Regions from separate parts of the Achromobacter sp. F4_2707 genome, predicted to be linked through region 2. Evidence: predicted binding sites of a transcription regulator. Region 2 holds the regulator's gene; each other region holds the start of a gene.
The links. Region 2 encodes NrdR, which represses ribonucleotide reductase genes. Its sites were predicted from a motif close to CACNANATNTNGTG; they were not measured.
Positions count from the first base shown of each region.

Region 1 (4,617 bases), on a different contig from region 2:
CGCCACGGTCAGCAGCATGACGTCTGTCTGGAAGCGGTAATAGCCATAGCGAATGGCCAAGTCGCCAATTCCGCCGCCGCCCACCACACCGGCAACGGCTGAATAAGAAAGAAAGCTTACGGCCAGAACGGTGAGCGCCAGCACCAGCCCGGCGCGCGCTTCACGCACCAGTACGCGGCGCACAATCTGCAGTTGCGAGGCCCCCATGGCTTCGGCGGCTTCAATCACGCCACGCGGCACTTCACGCAAGCTTTGCTCAACCAAACGCGCGAAGTACGGCACCGCCGCCACAGAAAGCGGCACGGACGCCGCCAGCGGCCCGATAGATGTGCCCACCAACGCTGCGGTGACAGGGGTCAGCACCACCAGCAAAATGATGAAGGGGAAAGAACGCACCGTATTAACGACCCAACTGACAATCAGGTAGGCGCTGCGATTTTCCAATGTCTGGTTCGGCCCCATCTGGAACAGCAATACACCCAGTGGGCCGCCCAGGACGATGGCGCAAGCCACGCCGATACCCAGCATGAGAAAGGTCTGAGCGATGGACACCCAAAGCTCGGGCAAAATGGCGATGATGTTTTCACTCATGGGATTAGGCTTCGCTGAAAGACTTGGCAGGTTCACCGATACGGGCGGCGTGCTGACTCAAAATAACGGCCTTTTGGCGCTCACGCTCCAATTCGCGCCCCAGCACGCTGATGCGCTGAATCGAATGGTCGTCGGTATCAAACTGTTCCACCAACTCGCCGTTTTCCAAAACGGCCACGCGTGTGCAAAGGGCCTGCACGACCGGCAGCTCATGGGTCACGATCACAATGGTGACGCCGAGCTTCTCGTTAATGTCGCGCAAGGTATCCAGCACGGTGCGCGTGGTGTCGGCATCCAGCGCAGAAGTGGGCTCATCGCACAGCAGCACCTGCGGGCGCGGCGCCAGCGCACGGGCAATCGCCACACGCTGCTTCTGCCCGCCCGACAACTGCGCGGGGTAATGCTGTAGTTTGTCGCTCAACCCCACCAGCGCCAAGCACTCATGCACCCGTTCCTTCAATGCTTTCTTGCTAAAACGGCCATGCAAGGTGAGCGGGAACGCCACGTTTTCGTACACTGTGGCGTTTTGCAGCAAATTGAACTGCTGAAAAATCATGCCCAGATTTTGTCGGGCAACACGCAATTGCTTCTTTGAAAGCTGGGTGAGATCTTCACCATTCAGAAGCACTTTCCCGGTATCGGGCCGCTCCAGCAGGTTGATCAGTCGCAATAAGGTAGACTTGCCCGCGCCGCTGCGGCCGATCAGCCCGAAAATCTGTCCTTGAGCGATATCCAGCGTCACGGGGCGTACGGCATTGAATGTGCCGCCGTCCGGAAGAACAAACGTCTTGCTGACCTCCATCAAACGTATCAGGGGAGGCGCATCGGATTGATTTAGTGAATGCATGTGAGATCGGTTGACTACCGAACGGTCTAAAGGCGCGGTGGTAACAAACATTAAATTATAACGCGCCGCCGCTGGCGCCGAATGCATTGTCCTACCATTATTTACTTATAAGCTTATGCCGGAGCTTTTGCTCACCCCACCCTCTTCCCACTCAGCGACGCCAGAGGCTTGGCCCTCTCTAAGCCCTTGAAACGCAAATTATTCAAGTTGGTACACGATGTTTGTTAAAGTAATTTATCACTAGATGTAGTAAGGCAGCATATTGCGCACACTACATATAGTTTATAAACTGTGGCTTCAAAAACAGACGACGCGGGTGCATTAAGCCCTCCAAACCAGCGATCGCAGCGGCTTTAACAGCCTCCACAAAACATCCCCACGCCTGTCATCATCAGCGTTGACGGGCGCCTCCAAAGACAGAATTGAGGTTTTAAACCAAATGAACCAGCCAAAGACATTGAACGTCACCAAACGTGACGGCCGAACAGAACCCATTGATCTGGACAAAATCCACCGCGTCGTCGAATGGGCAGCCAAAGATCTGGACAACGTTTCGGTGTCTCAAGTCGAGCTGCGTTCGCACATCCAGTTCTACGATGGAATCCGCACCAGCGACATCCACGAAACCATTATTAAATCGGCTGCCGACCTCATCTCGGAAGACACTCCCGACTATCAATACCTGGCCGCCCGTCTAGCTATTTTCCATCTGCGCAAGATCGCCTATGGTCAGTTTGAGCCGCCTCATCTGTACGACCACGTGCAGCGGCTGACTGAAATGGAAAAGTACGACGCTCACCTGCTGGCCGACTACAGCCGCGCCGAATTCGATGAGCTGAACGATCATATCGACCACTGGCGCGATATGAACTTTTCGTATGCGGCAGTCAAGCAGCTGGAAGGTAAATATCTGGTCCAGAACCGCGTCACCAAGGAAATCTACGAAAGCCCGCAGTTCCTGTACATGCTGGTGGCCATGTGCTTGTTTTCCAAGTACCCAGCCGACACGCGACTGGATTACATCAAACGTTTCTACGATGCGGTATCGCAGTTCAAGATCTCTCTGCCCACGCCGATTATGTCCGGTGTGCGCACCCCCACCCGCCAGTTCAGTTCCTGCGTGCTGATCGAATGCGGCGACAGCCTGGACAGCATCAATGCTACGACCAGCGCCATCGTGCGGTACGTCTCGCAACGCGCCGGCATCGGCATTAATGGCGGCCGTATCCGCGCACTGGGTAGTGAAATCCGTGGTGGCGAAGCTCAGCATACGGGCTGCATCCCCTTCTTCAAGATGTTCCAAGCCGCCGTCAAATCGTGCTCCCAGGGTGGGGTCCGGGGCGGCGCAGCCACATTGTTCTACCCCCTATGGCACCTTGAGGTGGAAAGCCTGCTGGTCTTGAAGAACAACCGGGGCGTGGAAGAAAACCGTATCCGCCATCTGGATTACGGCGTGCAGATCAACCGCCTGATGTATCAGCGCCTGATCAAAGGCGGCAACATCACCCTGTTCTCGCCGCACGATGTGCCCGGCCTGTACGATGCCTTCTTTGCTGATCAAGACGAATTCGAACGCCTTTACGAACAGTACGAGCAAGACCCCGCCATTCGCAAGCGCAGCTTGCCCGCCGTTGAACTGTTCTCCCTGATGATGCAGGAACGTGCCGGCACCGGCCGCATTTACATCCAGAACGTTGACCACTGCAATACGCACAGCCCCTTCGACCCCAAGCAAGCGCCCGTGCGTCAGTCGAACCTGTGCATGGAAATCGCCCTGCCGACCAAGGCATTGAACGACCTCAACGACCCGGAAGGCGAAATCGCCCTGTGCACGCTGTCGGCCATCAACCTAGGCGAGCTGGAATCGCTCGATGAACTCGAAGGCCTGACCGACCTCATCGTGCGCGCACTGGATGCCCTGCTCGATTACCAGGACTACCCCGTAAAGGCCGCTCTGAACGCAACAGAAAAGCGCCGCTCCCTGGGCGTCGGCGTTATTAACTACGCCTACTACTTGGCCAAAAATGGTGTGCGTTATTCCGATGACTCTGCGCTGGGCCTGACCCACCGCACATTCGAGGCCATGCAGTACTACCTGCTCAAGGCGTCGGTACAACTGTCGCAGGAATACGGGCCTTGCAAAGCGTTCAACGAAACCACCTACGCGGCCGGCATCCTGCCTATCGACACCTATAAGAAAGACCTGGACACCCTCTGCAATGAGCCTCTGCAATTGGATTGGGAAACGCTGCGCGCCGATATCCAGAAGCATGGCCTGCGTAACTCCACCCTCACGGCCCTGATGCCTTCCGAAACCTCCAGCCAGATCGCCAATGCCACCAACGGTATTGAGCCGCCGCGTGGCCTGGTTTCGGTCAAGCAATCCAAAGACGGCATTCTGCGCCAAGTCGTGCCCGAGTTTGAACGCCTGAAAGGTCAGTACGAGCTGCTATGGCAAATGCCCAGTAACGATGGCTACCTGAAACTGGTGTCCGTCATGCAGAAGTTCGTTGACCAATCCATTTCGGCTAACACCAACTACGACCCGCAGCGTTTTGAAGGCGGCCGTGTGCCCATGAAGCAGTTGCTGCGCGACCTGCTGCTGGCCTACAAGTATGGCGTAAAAACGCTGTATTACCACAACACCCGCGATGGCGCCGACGACCCCAATGCCATGCTTGAGGACGACGACTGCGCAAGCGGTGCATGCAAGATCTAAGGGGTTCACAATGAGCTACAGCATTTTTCCGAAAACCGACAACGACCAGTTGAAGGAGCCCATGTTCTTTGGCCAGCCGGTCAATGTGGCCCGCTACGATCAGCAGAAATACCCTATTTTTGAAAAACTGATCGAAAAGCAGCTGTCCTTCTTCTGGCGCCCGGAGGAAGTCGATATTTCACAAGACCGTATCGACTACCAGAACCTGCCCGACCATGAAAAGCATATTTTCATCAGCAACCTGAAGTACCAGACCTTGCTGGACTCCATCCAGGGCCGCAGCCCCAACGTGGCCTTTCTGCCGCTGGTATCGCTGCCGGAACTTGAAACCTGGATTGAGACTTGGGCGTTTTCCGAAACGATACACTCGCGCTCTTACACCCATATTCTGCGAAACATCGTTAACGACCCGTCGGCCATTTTCGACGACATTGTGCGCAACGAAAACATCAAGGCACGC
Region 1 is NZ_JAZDRJ010000013.1:12,905-17,521, forward strand. Features, by position in the region: gene VRY85_RS12825 (methionine ABC transporter permease) at 1-591, opposite strand, end outside; gene VRY85_RS12830 (methionine ABC transporter ATP-binding protein) at 596-1,438, opposite strand; gene nrdA (class 1a ribonucleoside-diphosphate reductase subunit alpha) at 1,878-4,157, shown strand; gene nrdB (class Ia ribonucleoside-diphosphate reductase subunit beta) at 4,168-4,617, shown strand, end outside.
Region 1: the regulator NrdR is predicted to act here: its motif matches at 1,708-1,721, upstream of nrdA (class 1a ribonucleoside-diphosphate reductase subunit alpha).

Region 2 (4,617 bases):
TTCCGAAGCGCAACGCAACGTTCAGCAGGGCGGCGTAAAGGTCGATGGCCAACGAATTGAAGATAAATCCCTGGAATTGGGGGCTGGTACTTACGTGGTACAAGTTGGCAAGCGCAAGTTTGCCCGCATAACGCTAACAGTTTGATCTAGGAGTTCGCGATGAAGCTTATCAGTGAGTCGTTTACCGATCAGGGAAATATCCCCGAGCACAATGCTTTTGCCAAGCCAGACGCCAGTACGCACGTAGCGCTGGCAGGTAATGCGAATCCGCACCTTGCGTGGTCAGATGCACCGGCTGCTACCAAATCGTTCGTGGTCATCTGCCACGATCCAGATGTCCCCAGTAAACCGGATGACGTCAACCAGGAAGGCCGCGAAATTCCCGATACCTTGCCTCGGGTGGATTTCTATCACTGGGTGCTGATCGATATTCCGGCGCACACCACGCAGATCGCAGAAGGCGCTTATTCCGATGGCATCACGCCGCGAGGCAAAGCGGGCCCGCTGGCTCTTGACGGCACCCGCCAGGGTCTCAACGATTACACCGGCTGGTTCGCGAACGATCGCGATATGAATGGCGACTATTTCGGTTATGACGGCCCCTGCCCACCCTGGAATGACTCCATCCCGCATCGCTATGTGTTCACCGTCTATGCGTTGGATGTACAAGAACTTCCGGTAGAAGGGCGCTTCAACGCTAACGACGTGCTCAATGCCATGCAAGGGCATATTCTCGCGCAGGCTTCGATAACCGGGATCTATACGCTGAACCCGCGTCTCATATCTAAGTAACACCGAAGCGGGTGTAACTCACCCGTTTGGTTAGGGCAGGGCGGCTTTCCGTATGGTGGCGCCCTGCCATTTTCGTTTCTGCCTGTGGTTGCGTTTCATAAAAGGGGTTTTAAGCGCCTCACGCAGGGGAACAGGCTAGAATATTGGATTCATTTCTTGTAAAGCAAGGATCGCCCCATGTTTGACCGCTCCAATACCCTCGATAAGGTCGATGCAGAAGTCTGGGCAGCCGTTCAGAAAGAGAACGAGCGCCAAGAGCAACACATCGAGTTGATTGCCTCTGAGAACTACACCAGCCCCGCCGTGATGCAGGCGCAGGGAACTCAGCTCACCAACAAGTATGCGGAAGGGTATCCGGGCAAGCGCTATTACGGCGGCTGCGAATATGTGGATATCGTTGAACAGCTGGCGATTGACCGCCTAAAGGAAATCTTCGGCGCTGAAGCCGCCAACGTGCAGCCTAACTCGGGTTCGCAAGCCAACCAGGGTGTGTACATGGCGGTACTCAAGCCCGGTGACACCGTGCTGGGTATGAACCTGGCCGAAGGGGGCCACCTGACACATGGTTCGCCGGTTAACGCCTCCGGGAAGCTGTACAACTTTGTTTCCTATGGCCTGAACGAAAAAGAAGAGCTCGATTACGACGCGCTTGAGCGCCTGGCTCGCGAACACAAACCCAAGCTGATTGTCGGCGGAGCTTCCGCTTACGCCCTGCGTATCGACTTTGAGCGCATGGGCCGTATCGCTCGCGAAAACGGCGCCTTGTTCATGGTGGATATCGCCCACTATGCAGGCCTCGTCGCTGGCGGCCAATACCCCAACCCGGTTCCGCACGCCGACTTCGTCACTTCCACCACGCACAAATCGCTGCGTGGCCCGCGTGGCGGCGTTATCATGATGAAGGCCGAACACGAAAAAATCGTCAACTCGGCCATCTTCCCCGGCATTCAGGGCGGCCCGCTGATGCATGTCATCGCTGCCAAGGCTGTCGCCTTCAAGGAAGCGCTGGATCCCAGCTTTAAGGATTACGCCGCACAGGTCATCAAGAATGCGCAAGTATTGGCCGACACCCTAGTCAAGCGCGGCCTGCGCATTGTTTCAGGTCGCACTGAAAGCCATGTGATGCTGGTAGATTTGCGCGCTAAAGGTATTACCGGGAAGGATGCCGAAATCGCCCTTGGCAAGGCGCATATCACGGTCAACAAGAATGCGATTCCGAACGACCCTGAAAAGCCTTTCGTCACCAGTGGTGTGCGTCTGGGCTCTCCGGCCATGACTACCCGTGGTTTCAAGGAAGCCGAAGCCGAGCTCACCGCCAATCTGTTGGCCGATGTGCTCGACAACCCGTACGACGAAGCTCACTTGGCCGCTGTGCGCGCCAAGGTCAACGAGTTGACGGCACGTTTCCCCGTTTACCGTTAATCCTTCCAGGCAGCGGCCCGCGTCATGAAATGCCCTTACTGCAACCGCACCGATACCCAAGTGATCGACACGCGTGTGCAGGACGAGGGCGATGTCATCCGGCGCCGGCGTCGCTGCCCCGCCTGCGAACGCCGCTTCACCACTTTCGAGCGGGCTGAGCTGCTCATGCCCGCAGTGGTGAAGCGTAACGGCACGCGGGTTGAGTTCGATATTGCCAAGCTGCAGGCCAGTTTCAAGCTGGCACTGCGCAAACGTCCGGTCAGTACAGACCAAATGGATTCCGCCGTCGAACGCATTTGCGATCAACTGTTGCATAGCGGGCAGAAAGAAGTCACTTCGCGGTTTATCGGCGACTTGGTCATGGCCGAGTTACGCGAACTCGACGAAGTCGCTTATGTGCGCTTTGCATCGGTGTACCGCAGCTTCGAGGATGTTGGGGAATTCGTCAAAGCCATTTCTGAATTCCAATCGCCCGGAGGCTCGCAATGACGCCTCAAGCAGCCGCTGACGCACGTTGGATGCGGCACGCCCTTGCGTTGGCCGAAACCTCTCTCTACATCACTGCCCCCAACCCGCGAGTAGGTTGCGTCATTGTGCGCGACGAGGTCATTCTCGGCCAGGGTGCCACACAACAAGCGGGTGGGCCGCACGCTGAGGTTGTCGCTCTGAGGGATGCCGCTGCCAAAGGGCACGACACCCAGGGCGCGACCGTGTACGTAACACTGGAGCCCTGCAATCATCACGGGCGTACGCCGCCGTGCGTTGATGCGTTGATCAGCGCCAAGGTGGGCCGGGTGGTTATCGCCATGTGCGATCCTAACCCCCTGGTTGGGGGGCAGGGCCTGGCGCGGCTGCGCGAGGCCGGCATTGCCGTTACTCTCGGTGTTTGCGCGCAGGAGGCCCTGGCGCTGAATGTCGGTTTTGTCTCGCGCATGGTTCGGGGCCTGCCCTGGGTATGGGTGAAATCCGGTATTTCTCTCGATGGGCACACTGCTCTGCCCGGCGGGGAATCCCAATGGATTACCGGCCCTTTGGCGCGAGCGGACGGTCATCAGTGGCGGGCGCGCAGCTGTGTGGTGCTAACCGGCATCGGCACCGTGCGCAGCGACAACCCGCGCTTGAATGTGCGCGAAGTCGATACACCACGCCAGCCGATACGGGCGGTGATTGATGCCCGTTTTGAAATCGATGAAAACGCCCAGCTGTTCGATGGCGAGAAAATCTGGCTGTTTGTATGCCGCAACGACCCCGCCAAGGCAGAGCGCTTGGCGCAACGCAATATTGAAGTCGTTGTCATGCCCAGCACATCGGCGGGGGTGGATCTCCCCTCGATTATGCGCTGGCTGGCTGCGCACCAAGTCAACGAAGTCCATGTAGAAGCAGGCGCACGCTTATCCGGAGCCTTACTAGAAACAGGCAGCGTGGATGAGCTGCTGGTCTACATGGCGCCACTGTTGCTGGGTCAAGGCCGGGGCATGGCCGACATGCCAGCGGTGCCGGCCCTGGATGCCGCCGAACGTTTCGAGTTTGTCGAGGCCACGGTGGTGGGCACAGACATGCGTTTGCGCCTGCGTCATCCCGGCCACTGGGCAGCACTCACCCAAGCGCTTGATCGCATTACGCAGCGTCATCTTTGATAGGAAAAATCATGTTTACAGGTATTGTCTCCGCAGTGGGGCGCATCACTGCGGTTACACCACTTGAGCAAGGCAACGAAAATGCCGGTGTGAAACTGTCCATTCATGCGCCAGGCTTTCTGCGTGAAGATACTAAGCTGGGTGATTCCATCGCCATTCAAGGGGCTTGTATGACGGTCGTCGCCTTGCGAGAAGACGGTTTCGATGTCGATGTATCTCGCGAAAGCCTGAACCGCACAGTGGGGCTGGGCAGTGTAGGGGAAGTCAACCTGGAACACGCCATGCGCTTGGGCGACACCCTGGATGGGCATATTGTTTCCGGCCATGTGGATGGCACGGGTAAAGTCACTGCGTTTGAGCCTGTCGGCGAATCGTGGGCGTTACGTATTCTGGTATCACCCGAGCTGGGGCGCTACATGGCGTACAAGGGCTCTGTCACCGTCAACGGTGTAAGCCTGACGGTGAATTCGGTGGAAGATCAGCCCGAAGGGTGTGAGATTGGTATCAACCTAATCCCCCACACCGTGCAGGTCACCACCTTGAAATCCCTGCAGGCCGGTGCAGCGGTAAATATTGAAATTGATATGATTGCCCGCTACTGTGAGCGCTTGCTGGGCGCGCGAGCGATTTGATTACGTGCTCGACGCACACTCGCCATTTAGAGCGAGATTTGAACAAAGTTTTCTTCGTGATATAATAGTGGACTTCGCTGGCTTCACGCATGGAGCTTATCGCGATTGTAGGACAGGTGGCCGAGTGGTTGAAG
Region 2 is NZ_JAZDRJ010000011.1:52,196-56,812, reverse strand. Features, by position in the region: gene tyrS (tyrosine--tRNA ligase) at 1-145, shown strand, start outside; gene VRY85_RS11635 (YbhB/YbcL family Raf kinase inhibitor-like protein) at 160-792, shown strand; gene glyA (serine hydroxymethyltransferase) at 970-2,214, shown strand; gene nrdR (transcriptional regulator NrdR) at 2,239-2,703, shown strand; gene ribD (bifunctional diaminohydroxyphosphoribosylaminopyrimidine deaminase/5-amino-6-(5-phosphoribosylamino)uracil reductase RibD) at 2,700-3,851, shown strand; gene VRY85_RS11615 (riboflavin synthase) at 3,863-4,483, shown strand; tRNA gene VRY85_RS11610 (tRNA-Ser) at 4,594-4,617, shown strand, end outside.

Region 3 (4,617 bases), on a different contig from region 2:
AGCACCGCGCACAGCTTGCCGGGAAAATCGGTGGCGGAAAAAGGTGTGATTCCTCCCACTTTCAGCGTAATGGGCGGCAGCAATGCAACGGTCTCAGCGGAAAGCCCAGCCGACTCAGGCCGGGCCGCCGCCTGTGAGAGAGCAACGGCGGCGTGCATGGTCAGGCTGCCAAGTTTTTGCGGTGGCTGAACACACTGGCGCTCAGGCCGGCCGCACTTTCCGTAAAGTATCGCCGTTCGTGAAATTCGCCTTTTTTACCGATGTTGAACGACGAAACCGGCCGATGGTAGCCCATGACGCGAGTCCAGACTTCGCAAGGCTGGCGCTCGTCGTCACGTAGTGTGATGGTTTGCAAGTGTGTAGACATAGTAGATTCCTCAGAAAGATGATAGGGAGGTAAGGTCAGGCGGCTTCCCGCTGCTTGCGTGCCAGAATCTCTTCGTCGCACTTGGGGCAGTACGGGTGGTTGCCGCTCAGGTAGCCATGCACGGGGCAGATGGAAAAGGTTGGGGTGACGGTGATGTAGGGCAGGCGGAAGTTGCCCAATGCGCGCTGCACCAAGGTGCGGCAAGCGTCGGCGCTGGACAGCGATTCGGTCATGTACAGATGTAGCACCGTGCCGCCGGTATATTTACATTGCAGAGCATCTTGGCGTTCTAGCGCTTCAAAGGGGTCGTCCGTGAAGCCCACCGGCAATTGCGATGAGTTCGTGTAGTAAGGCGTTTCATGGGTCCCCGCCTGAAAAATATCGGGCCAGCGCTTACGGTCTTCCTTGGCGAAACGATAGGTCGTGCCTTCGGCAGGCGTCGCTTCCAGGTTGTACATGTGGCCGGTTTCTTGCTGGAATTCCACCATTCGCGCACGTACGTGATCCAGCAGCCGCAATGCAAATTCATGGCCCCAACGGGTGGTAATGTCGTGTTCGTCGCGCGTGAAATTACGGATCATTTCATTGATGCCATTCACGCCCAGGGTGGAAAAATGGTTGCGCAAGGTGCCCAGATAGCGCCGCGTATACGGAAACAGGCCGTCGTCCATCAGTTGCTGAATAACTGTGCGCTTGATTTCCAAGCTGTCTCGCCCCAATTCCAGAAGCTCATCCAGGCGCGCCATCAGTGCTGCTTCATCGCCAGCGTATAAATACCCCAGCCGCGCACAGTTAACGGTGACCACCCCCAGCGAGCCGGTCTGTTCAGCCGAGCCAAACAGGCCGTTGCCGCGCTTAAGCAGCTCGCGCAAATCAAGCTGCAGGCGGCAGCACATGGAACGGATCATGTTCGGCTTGAGTTCCGAATTGATGAAGTTCTGGAAGTAGGGCAGGCCGTAGCGCGCCGTCATTTCGAATAGGCGTTGCGTATTGGGGCTGTGCCAGTCGAAATCTTCCGTGATGTTGTACGTGGGAATAGGGAAGGTAAATACCCGCCCTTTGGCATCGCCATCCATCATCACTTCTATATAGGCGCGGTTAATCAAGTCCATTTCCGCCTGGAGGTCGCCATAAGTGAAGGGCATTTCCTCACCGCCGATAACTGGTACTTGTTCGCGTAAGTCTTCTGGGCAAACCCAGTCGAAAGTCAGGTTGGTAAAAGGGGTTTGTGTGCCCCAGCGCGATGGCACATTCAGGTTGTAGATGAGTTCTTGCATGCACTGGCGCACCGCTTCGTAACTGAGCGCATCTTTGCGTACGAAGGGCGCCATATAGGTATCAAAGGAGCTGAAGGCTTGGGCACCCGCCCATTCGTTTTGCATGGTGCCCAGGAAGTTCACGATCTGCCCAACCGCGCTGGACATATGCCGTGGCGGGCCTGACTCAACCTTGCCAGGCACCCCGTTCAAACCCTCGTGCAGGAGCGTGCGCAATGACCAGCCGGCGCAGTAGCCGGACAGCATGTCCAGATCATGAATGTGCAAATCGCCTTCGCGATGGGCCTCGCCAATATCTGGTGGGTAGACGTGGTCTAGCCAGTAATTGGCGATCACCTTGCCCGACAAATTAAGAATTAAACCGCCCAGCGAATACCCCTGATTGGCATTGGCATTCACGCGCCAGTCCGCCCGATTCAGGTATTCATCCACTGACGACCGTACGTCGATCCTTGCCATAGCTGACCCTCTTGAATACTGTATTTAGTGATTGGTGGACTTTAAATCACTACATGTAGTGCTTCAAGGGCTGCATCTAACAGATTTGGAAATGCTTGATCTATCTTAAAAATGGCTGAGCCGACGGGCGTTTTGGCGCAAATCAGGGGGCTTAGAAAGGGCGCGACAGATAAGGAAACCAAGACGGCGCCAGAGTAACGCTTGCAACAGCCATACGATGCTTGGTGCCGTAAACCTTATCTGGTTATCTGATAACCTGATAATATGCTCCTATGCTGAAACAACGCACCAGTCTGACCGATCATGTGGCAGACGTTCTCACCAATAGAATCCTGGAGGGTCAATACGCCGTTGGCGAAAAACTGCCGGCTGGCCGCTTGCTTGCCGAAGAGTTTGGCGTGAGTGCGGCCGTCATTCGCGAGGCGACCGAAAGGTTGCGCACCCAGGGGCTGGTACGTAGCCGCCAGGGTGTGGGTTGCATGGTGTTGAGCAACGTTCTACAGGACGGTTTCCAAATGAATACCGCACAGGCCGGTGATCGCCAGGCCTTGCTGCACATATACGAGTTGCGGGCGGGCTTGGAAGGGGAAGCGGCGGCGTTGGCGGCGCAGCGCGCTACCGAGGAAGACCTGCGTCACATGGCGCATATTCTTGCTGAGCTCAGGGCGTCTTTGCATGTGCCTGAAAGCGCTCTGGAATGGGATTTCGCCTTTCACCGCAGCTTGACCGCAGCCACCCATAATCCGCACTATTCACAGCTCCTGGCGTATTTGTCAGACCAGTGGCGCCACAGTGTGCAAGTGGCCCGTCTACATACGCTGAAGCTGGAAATGGCAGGCCCCGCCACTGATGAATCTGCACTGGCGCGCACCCAAAGTGTGCACGAAGAACATGAGGCCATATTTAGGGCGATTCGTGCGCGCGACCCCATGGAGGCCCGCTTACGCGCCCAGGAACATCTGCAGCGTGCGTGCGAACGGCTTGGGCTTGATGTGTCGGTTTCAACCTCTTCTTCTCCTTCTTCCTTTAACGCAGGCCGTAAATGAATCAAGAATTTCTTAAGACCCTGGTGCAAACGCTTGGCGAGGATGTCGTCATCAGCGATCCGGCTGAAATCGAACCGTGGCTGACCGATTGGCGCGGGGTCTACAAAGGCAACGCGCAGGCGGTGGTGCGGCCCACCAACACCCATCAGGTGGCTGATTGCTTGCGGCTGTGTAATGAGCATCGTGTCCCGGTTGTGCCCAGGGGCGGCAACACCGGTTTGTGCGGTGGGGCCACGCCGGACCTCTCACCCGCCAACATCGTGTTGTCGCTGGATCGCATGAACCAGATTCGCGCCATCGACACCATTTCCAATACGCTAGTGGCGGATGCGGGTTGCATATTAGGCAATTTGCGCCGGGCGGCCGAAGAACAAGGGCGTTTGCTCCCGCTGAGTTTGGCGGCAGAAGATTCCTCGCAGATCGGCGGTAACCTGGCCACCAACGCTGGCGGCGTGAATGTGGTGCGCTACGGCATGGCGAGGGAAATGGTGCTGGGGATAGAGGCGGTGCTACCCAACGGCGAAATTTTCAACGGCCTGCAAACGCTGCATAAGGACAATACCGGCTACGACCTCAAGCAACTTTTTATTGGCTCGGAAGGCACCTTAGGCGTGATTACCGGGGTGGCGCTCAAGCTTCACCCCCTGAACCAAGTCCGTTCCGTTGTGCTGGCGGCCGTGGAGTCGGCTCAACAGGCGTTGGAACTCCTCCGTTCGGTGTATGGTGCGTGCGGAGCCCGGCTCCAGGCCTTCGAGTACTTTACTGACGAATGCCTGGACCTCGTTCTGACTCACGTAGACGGCATGCACCAGCCGTTTGAGCAGCGGTACGCGGGTTATGTGCTGATCGAGCTGGCGGATACGGCAAATGAGGAGGGCCTGCAGGCCTTACTGGAAGAGGTCATCGGCCAGGCGCTTGAGGACGGTTTGTGCCAGGATGCGGCAGTGTCGGCCTCGCTGTCCCAACTGGAAACGCTATGGCGCTTACGCGAAGAGATTTCTGAAGCGCAGCGGGCGGATGGCCCCCATCTGAAGCACGACATTTCTCTGCCCATTGAGCGCATTCCTCAGTTCATTGAAACCGCTGAGCGCCGCTTGCGGAAGGTTTCACCCGACTGCCGCCTGTTTATCTTCGGCCATTTCGGCGATGGCAACTTGCATTACAACGTGTCTCGCCCGCTGGGGGCCGAGAAAACCTGGGCGGCGGAGTGGGAAGGGAAAGTGGCGGATGCCGTTTTCGGGGAAGTGGCTGACTATGGCGGCAGTATTAGTGCTGAACATGGAATCGGTCAGCTCAAGCGCCATGCTTTCCATCATCACAAAGACCCCATGCAGGTCAGGCTGATGCTGCAGATTAAGCAGATTTTTGATCCTAACTCGATCATGAACCCCGGCAAGATGCTGTAGCAGCAGGCAGGCCGGCATGTGACAAATCATTCCTAAGGGGTACACTGAATCCGGCGGCCTGC
Region 3 is NZ_JAZDRJ010000004.1:40,930-45,546, reverse strand. Features, by position in the region: gene VRY85_RS05180 (anaerobic ribonucleoside-triphosphate reductase activating protein) at 1-158, opposite strand, end outside; gene nrdD (anaerobic ribonucleoside-triphosphate reductase) at 161-367, opposite strand; gene VRY85_RS05170 (ribonucleoside triphosphate reductase) at 403-2,103, opposite strand; gene VRY85_RS05165 (FadR/GntR family transcriptional regulator) at 2,376-3,149, shown strand; gene VRY85_RS05160 (FAD-binding oxidoreductase) at 3,146-4,555, shown strand.
Region 3: the regulator NrdR is predicted to act here: its motif matches at 2,151-2,164, upstream of VRY85_RS05170 (ribonucleoside triphosphate reductase).